DNA from 2 places in the Streptomyces sp. NPDC002619 genome. Region 2 is predicted to be linked to the other one. Evidence: predicted binding sites of a transcription regulator. Region 2 holds the regulator's gene; the other holds the start of a gene.
What was found. Region 2 encodes HrcA, which represses chaperone genes, less so after heat shock. Its sites were predicted from a motif close to TTNGCACTCNGNNNNNCNGAGTGCNAA; they were not measured.

Region 1 (3,405 bases), on a different contig from region 2:
CCTGCGCGCGGCCAAGACCTGCGGGATCAAGTACGCGCCGATCTGGGACGAGGAAGTCTTCGTCGACCACTGGGAGTACCGGGAGCCGGACCAGAACCTGCACCCCGGCGACATCGTGCTCACCCACTTCCGCGGCCGTGAGGACTGGAACGGCACGATGATCGACGACATGCGCCGGTTCCTGAACAGGGTCACCCGCGAGGGGTACGCGGTGGCACGCCTGGAGGACTACCTGTGAGGCGGCGGACGGCGGCGGGTCACCAGCGGCCGACCGCCGCCGTCCTTGCGGCCGCCTGCCTCCTCACCGGCTGCGCCCAGTCGGTCGACCCCATCGAACGGCTGGGCAAGAAGGCGGCCCAGGGCGTACGGTCCCACAGCCCGGCCGCCGAACCGCCGTACCGCCACTGGGGCCTGGCGGCCCCGCTGGCCAGCGCGCCGAAGCCGGCCGCCCGCACCCTGGCGCCCCACTCCGCGGGCCCGGGGCTGCCCCCTGTCGTGGACCACGTCACCACCCCCGACAAGGTCGTCTTCCTCACCTACGACGACGGCGCCGAGAAGGACCCGCGGTTCGTCGACATGGTCCGCGAACTGCGGCTCCCGGTCAGCCTGTTCCTCACGGACAGTGTGGTCGGCCCGGGGTACGGCCACTTCGCCCGCCTCCAGTCGGTCGGCGCGAGCATCCAGAACCACACCCTCGACCATCCGGCGATGCGGGGACTGCCGTACGCCGGACAGCGCGCCGAGATCTGCGGCCAGCAGGACAAACTCAAGTACCGCTTCGGCATCCGCCCCCGCCTGTTCCGCCCGCCCTACGGCACGTACGACACGACGACCCTGCGCGCGGCCGCGGACTGCGGTGTGTCAGCGGTCGTCCTCTGGCGTGCCGCGACGACGCCCGACGGCATCTCCTACACCCGGGGCGAGAAGCACCTGCACCCCGGCGACATCGTCCTGGTGGGCCCCGACGAGTCCAGGGGCCCCACCCTGAGAGAACGCACGCTCCGCCTGCTGCGCCGAGCCCAGAGGGAGGGGCTGACGGTGGGGCGGCTGGAGGACTACCTGTAGGGGGGCCGATCGGGGTGCCGGGGAGGGAACTCCGGCTGACGCGCCGCGGGCAATTGGCACTCCGCTTGACCGAGTGCTAATCGCGGTCATAGTCTCGGCTCTGGCACTCGGTAGACGAGAGTGCCAACAACGCGACGGGCAGGTCCGGCACCCGCGACGACGGATCCACCTGGTCGCCACCTCAGACAGTTAACCCCGTGAGATCTCCGAAGGGGGAGGTCGGATCGTGACGACCACCAGCTCCAAGGTTGCCATCAAGCCGCTCGAGGACCGCATCGTGGTCCAGCCGCTGGACGCCGAGCAGACCACGGCCTCGGGCCTGGTCATTCCGGACACCGCCAAGGAGAAGCCCCAGGAGGGCGTCGTCCTGGCCGTGGGCCCGGGCCGCTTCGAGAACGGCGAGCGCCTGCCGCTCGACGTCAAGACCGGCGACATCGTGCTGTACAGCAAGTACGGCGGCACCGAGGTGAAGTACAACGGCGAGGAGTACCTCGTCCTCTCGGCTCGCGACGTGCTCGCGATCATCGAGAAGTAATTCATCTCCACCACATTGCCTGACGCTGCGCCCCTGGCCCCCGCGACCACTAGTGAAGCCGGGCGCCCGGGGCGCAGTGCCTTTTTCACCCACAGATTTCCGAGAGGGCTCCCGCTGTCATGGCGAAGATCCTGAAGTTCGACGAGGACGCCCGTCGCGCCCTCGAGCGCGGCGTCAACAAGCTGGCCGACACGGTCAAGGTGACGATCGGCCCCAAGGGCCGCAACGTCGTCATCGACAAGAAGTTCGGCGCCCCGACCATCACCAACGACGGCGTCACCATCGCCCGCGAGGTCGAGATCGAGGACCCGTACGAGAACCTGGGCGCCCAGCTGGTGAAGGAGGTGGCGACCAAGACCAACGACGTTGCTGGTGACGGCACCACCACCGCCACCGTGCTGGCCCAGGCTCTCGTCCGCGAGGGTCTGAAGAACGTCGCCGCCGGCGCCTCCCCGGCCGCCCTGAAGAAGGGCATCGACGCCGCGGTCAAGGCCGTGTCCGACGAGCTGCTCGCCACGGCCCGGCCGATCGACGAGAAGTCCGACATCGCCGCCGTCGCCGCGCTGTCCGCCCAGGACCAGCAGGTCGGCGAGCTCATCGCCGAGGCGATGGACAAGGTCGGCAAGGACGGTGTCATCACCGTCGAGGAGTCCAACACCTTCGGTCTGGAGCTGGACTTCACCGAGGGTATGGCCTTCGACAAGGGCTACCTGTCGCCGTACTTCGTGACGGACCAGGAGCGCATGGAGGCCGTCCTGGAGGACCCCTACATCCTCATCAACCAGGGCAAGGTCTCCTCCATCGCGGACATGCTGCCGCTGCTCGAGAAGATCATCCAGACCAACGCCTCGAGGCCGCTGCTGATCATCGCCGAGGACGTCGAGGGCGAGGCCCTGTCGACCCTGGTCGTCAACAAGATCCGCGGCACCTTCAACGCGGTCGCGGTCAAGGCCCCGGGCTTCGGCGACCGCCGTAAGGCGATGCTGCAGGACATGGCGATCCTCACCGGCGCCACGGTCATCTCCGAGGAGGTCGGCCTCAAGCTCGACCAGGTCGGCCTCGACGTGCTGGGCTCCGCCCGCCGCGTGACGGTCACCAAGGACGACACCACGATCGTGGACGGCGCCGGCAAGACCGAGGACGTCCACGGCCGCGTCGCCCAGATCAAGGCCGAGATCGAGAACACGGACTCCGACTGGGACCGCGAGAAGCTCCAGGAGCGCCTCGCGAAGCTGGCCGGCGGCGTGTGCGTGATCAAGGTCGGCGCCGCCACCGAGGTGGAGCTGAAGGAGAAGAAGCACCGTCTGGAGGACGCCATCTCCGCGACCCGCGCCGCGGTCGAGGAGGGCATCGTCTCCGGTGGTGGCTCCGCGCTCGTCCACGCCGCCAAGGTCCTCGAGGGCAACCTCGACAAGACCGGCGACGAGGCCACCGGTGTCGCCGTCGTCCGCCGCGCGGTCGTCGAGCCGCTGCGCTGGATCGCCGAGAACGCCGGCCTGGAGGGCTACGTCATCACCTCCAAGGTCGCCGAGCTCGACAAGGGCCAGGGCTTCAACGCCGCCACCGGCGAGTACGGCGACCTGGTCAAGGCCGGCGTCATCGACCCGGTGAAGGTCACCCGCTCCGCCCTGGAGAACGCCGCGTCCATCGCCGCCCTCCTCCTGACGACCGAGACCCTGGTCGTCGAGAAGAAGGAAGAGGAAGAGCCGGCCGCCGCGGGCCACGGCCACGCCCACTGAGGCACGCGACAGCTCACGGAGAAGCCCCCGTTCCCGCCATGGGAACGGGGGCTTCGCCCCTCGCGG
Region 2 (3,405 bases):
ATGCCGTCGGCGGTCTTGTACCCGGCGGCGAGGAACCCGAGACCGCCCGCCTCGGACACAGCGGCGGCGAGCTGCGGAACGGAGACACCGCCCGCCATGGGGGCCTGCACGATCGGATGTGGGAAGAGATCGGTCAGTGCGGAGGACATGACGGCATGTTGTCACGTCCCCCGAACAAGTCCGAATCCACCCGTCAGTTGGCATAGGCCTCCGGCATGAGGTGCTGATCAACAAACCGGCCGACGGGCGTCAGCGGCCGTTGAAGGCGTCCTTCAACCGCGAGAACAACCCCTGCCGCCCCGGCTGACCGTGCCTGCCCGGGGGCCAACCCCCGGACCCCCGGCAACCGCCCCAGCTCGCGTCAGCGACCGTTGAACGCATCCTTCAACCGCGAGAACAGCCCCTGCTGCCCAGGCTGGAACTGGCCCTGAGGCCGTTCCTCGCCGCGGAGCTTGGCCAGCTCGCGCAGGAGGCGTTCCTGTTCGGGGTCGAGCTTGGTCGGGGTCTGGACCTCGACGTGGACGATGAGGTCGCCCCGGCCGCCGCCGCGCAGATGCGTGACGCCCCGGCCGTGCAGCGGAATCGACTGGCCGGACTGGGTGCCCGGGCGGATGTCGACCTCTTCCAGGCCGTCCAGGGTCTCCAGCGGGACCTTCGTGCCGAGCGACGCCGCCGTCATCGGGATCGTGACCGTGCAGTGCAGGTCGTCGCCGCGGCGCTGGAAGGTCGAGTGCGGGAGTTCGTGGATCTCGACGTACAGGTCGCCCGCGGGACCGCCGCCCGGCCCGACCTCGCCCTCGCCGGCCAGCTGGATGCGCGTGCCGTTGTCGACACCGGCCGGGATCTTGACGGTCAGGGTGCGGCGCGAGCGGACGCGGCCGTCGCCGGCGCACTCCGGGCACGGCGTGGGGACCACCGTGCCGAAGCCCTGGCACTGGGGGCAGGGGCGCGAGGTCATGACCTGGCCCAGGAAGGACCGGGTGACCTGCGAGACCTCACCACGGCCGCGGCACATGTCACACGTCTGGGCGGTCGTCCCCGGCGCGGCGCCCTCACCGTTGCAGGTGTTGCAGACGACCGCCGTGTCGACCTGGATGTCCTTCGTCGTGCCGAAGGCCGCCTCGTCGAGCTCGACCTCCAGCCGGATCATGGCGTCCTGGCCCCGGCGCGTGCGCGAGCGCGGCCCGCGCTGCGACGCCGTACCGAAGAACGCGTCCATGATGTCGGAGAAGTTGCCGAAGCCACCGGCCCCGAAGCCGCCCGCGCCGGCGCCGCCGGCCTGGGAGAGCGGGTCGCCGCCGAGGTCGTAGACCTGCTTCTTCTGCGGGTCCGACAGCACCTCGTAAGCGGCGTTGATCTCCTTGAACCGCTCCTGGGTCTTCGGATCCGGATTGACGTCCGGGTGCAGCTCGCGCGCGAGCCGCCGGAAGGCCTTCTTGATCTCTTCCTGCGACGCGTCGCGGCGCACGCCGAGAACGGCGTAGTAGTCCGTGGCCACTTACGACTCCGCCAGGATCTGTCCGACGTACCGTGCCACTGCGCGTACCGCTCCCATCGTTCCCGGGTAGTCCATGCGGGTCGGTCCGACCACGCCGAGCTTGGCGACTGCCTCGCCGCCCGAACCGTAGCCGACCGACACCACCGACGTGGAGTTGAGTCCCTCATAGGCGTTCTCGTGACCGATCCGTACGGTCATGCCCGAATCTCCGGCCTCGCCAAGCAACTTGAGGAGCACGACCTGCTCCTCGAGCGCCTCCAGGACAGGCCGGATCGTGAGGGGAAAGTCATGTCCGAAGCGGGTGAGATTGGCGGTGCCGCCGATCATCAACCGCTCCTCGTTCTCCTCGACGAGTGTCTCCAGCAGTGTGGAGAGCACCGTCGCGACCGTGCCGCGGTCCTCGGCCTCGAAGGCCTCCGGCAGGTCCTCGACCAGCCGCGGCACGTCGGCGAAGCGGCGGCCCGCGACCCGGCTGTTGAGCCGGGCCCGCAGATCCGCCAGGGACGCCTCGCCGAAGGGTGCCGGGCAGTCCACCATCCGCTGCTCGACCCGGCCGGTGTCCGTGATCAGCACGAGCATCACGCGCGCGGGGGCGAGCGAGAGGAGTTCCACGTGCCGCACGGTCGAGCGGGTCAGGGACGGGTACTGCACGACGGCGACCTGCCGGGTGAGCTGCGCGAGCAGCCGTACCGTACGGGCCACGACGTCGTCGAGGTCGACGGCGCCGTCGAGGAAGTTCTGGATCGCGCGCCGCTCGGGTCCGGTCATCGGCTTGACGCCGGCGAGCTTGTCGACGAACAGCCGGTAGCCCTTGTCCGTGGGGATCCGCCCGGCGCTGGTGTGCGGCTGGGCGATGAACCCCTCGTCCTCCAGGGCCGCCATGTCGTTGCGGACCGTCGCCGGGGACACACCGAGGTTGTGCCGCTCGGTGAGGGCCTTGGAGCCCACCGGCTCCTCGGTGCCGACGTAGTCCTGGACGATGGCGCGCAACACCTGAAGCCTGCGTTCACTCAGCATCGCGCACACCTCCAGAACTCGTCCCCTTGGCGCCTTTCCTGGCACTCTGCGCGTGTGAGTGCCAGCGTTCCCCGGCCCAGTGTACGGCCGTGGGGTACGCCCCGGGCAAGGCTGGTCACGGCGATGGTGCCCGGTGTGACCCGCACCGCTAGCGTCGCGGTGTGACGGTGACTTGGGAAGGGCTGGGATGGGAGCGGGTGGCCGCCGGGGTCGGGCGGTGCCGACTGCCGGGGTGGGACTGCACGGTGGGGCTGGTTCTCGGGGAGGGTACGGCGCTCTTGGTGGACGCCGGGTCGAGCCTGGAAGAGGGCGCGCGGCTACGGGCGCAGGCGGAGGAGCTGTCCGGGCGCCGTGTGACGCACGTCGCGCTCACACATCCGCACTTCGACCATGTCTTCGGTGCGGCGGCGTTCCCGGGCGCGGAGGTGTACGCGGCGGTGGGCGTGGACGCGGTGTTCGCGTACGAGGGCGAGGAGCTGGGCCGGGACGCGATCACCCATGGCCTGGCGCCGGCACTCGCGCACGAGGCGGCGGCCGCCCTCGCCCCGCCCCGCCGTCTGGTCTCCGGCGAGTGGACGCTGGACCTGGGCGGCGGCCGGCAGGTGCTGCTGGCCAACGTGGGTCCGGGCCATACGGCGTACGACCTGGCGGTGCTGGTGCCGGGCGAGCCGGAGGTCGTCTTCTGCGGGGACCTGGTCGAGGAGTCCGGCGAGCCGCAGGCGGGCTCCGACGCCGTTCCGTCTCGCTGGCCGGCGGCACTGGACCGGCTCCTGGCCCTGGGCGGCGCGGACGCACTGTACGTGCCCGGTCACGGAGCGGTGGTCGACGCGGGGTTCGTAGGGGCGCAGCGAGCCGCGCTGGCGGCGCGTTTCGGCGTGTCGTGAGTGCGG

Region 1: a site for HrcA is predicted at 1,119-1,145, ahead of groES (co-chaperone GroES). Genes of this name have one in related genera too.

Annotation. Positions count from the first base shown of each region.
Region 1 is NZ_JBIAQV010000001.1:311,697-315,101, forward strand. It holds gene ACFYXB_RS01670 (polysaccharide deacetylase family protein) at 1-238, shown strand, start outside; gene ACFYXB_RS01675 (polysaccharide deacetylase family protein) at 235-1,065, shown strand; gene groES (co-chaperone GroES) at 1,292-1,600, shown strand; gene groL (chaperonin GroEL) at 1,720-3,339, shown strand.
Region 2 is NZ_JBIAQV010000013.1:129,829-133,233, reverse strand. It holds gene ACFYXB_RS21895 (nitronate monooxygenase) at 1-149, opposite strand, end outside; gene dnaJ (molecular chaperone DnaJ) at 362-1,498, opposite strand; gene hrcA (heat-inducible transcriptional repressor HrcA) at 1,499-2,515, opposite strand; gene ACFYXB_RS21880 (MBL fold metallo-hydrolase) at 2,677-3,399, shown strand.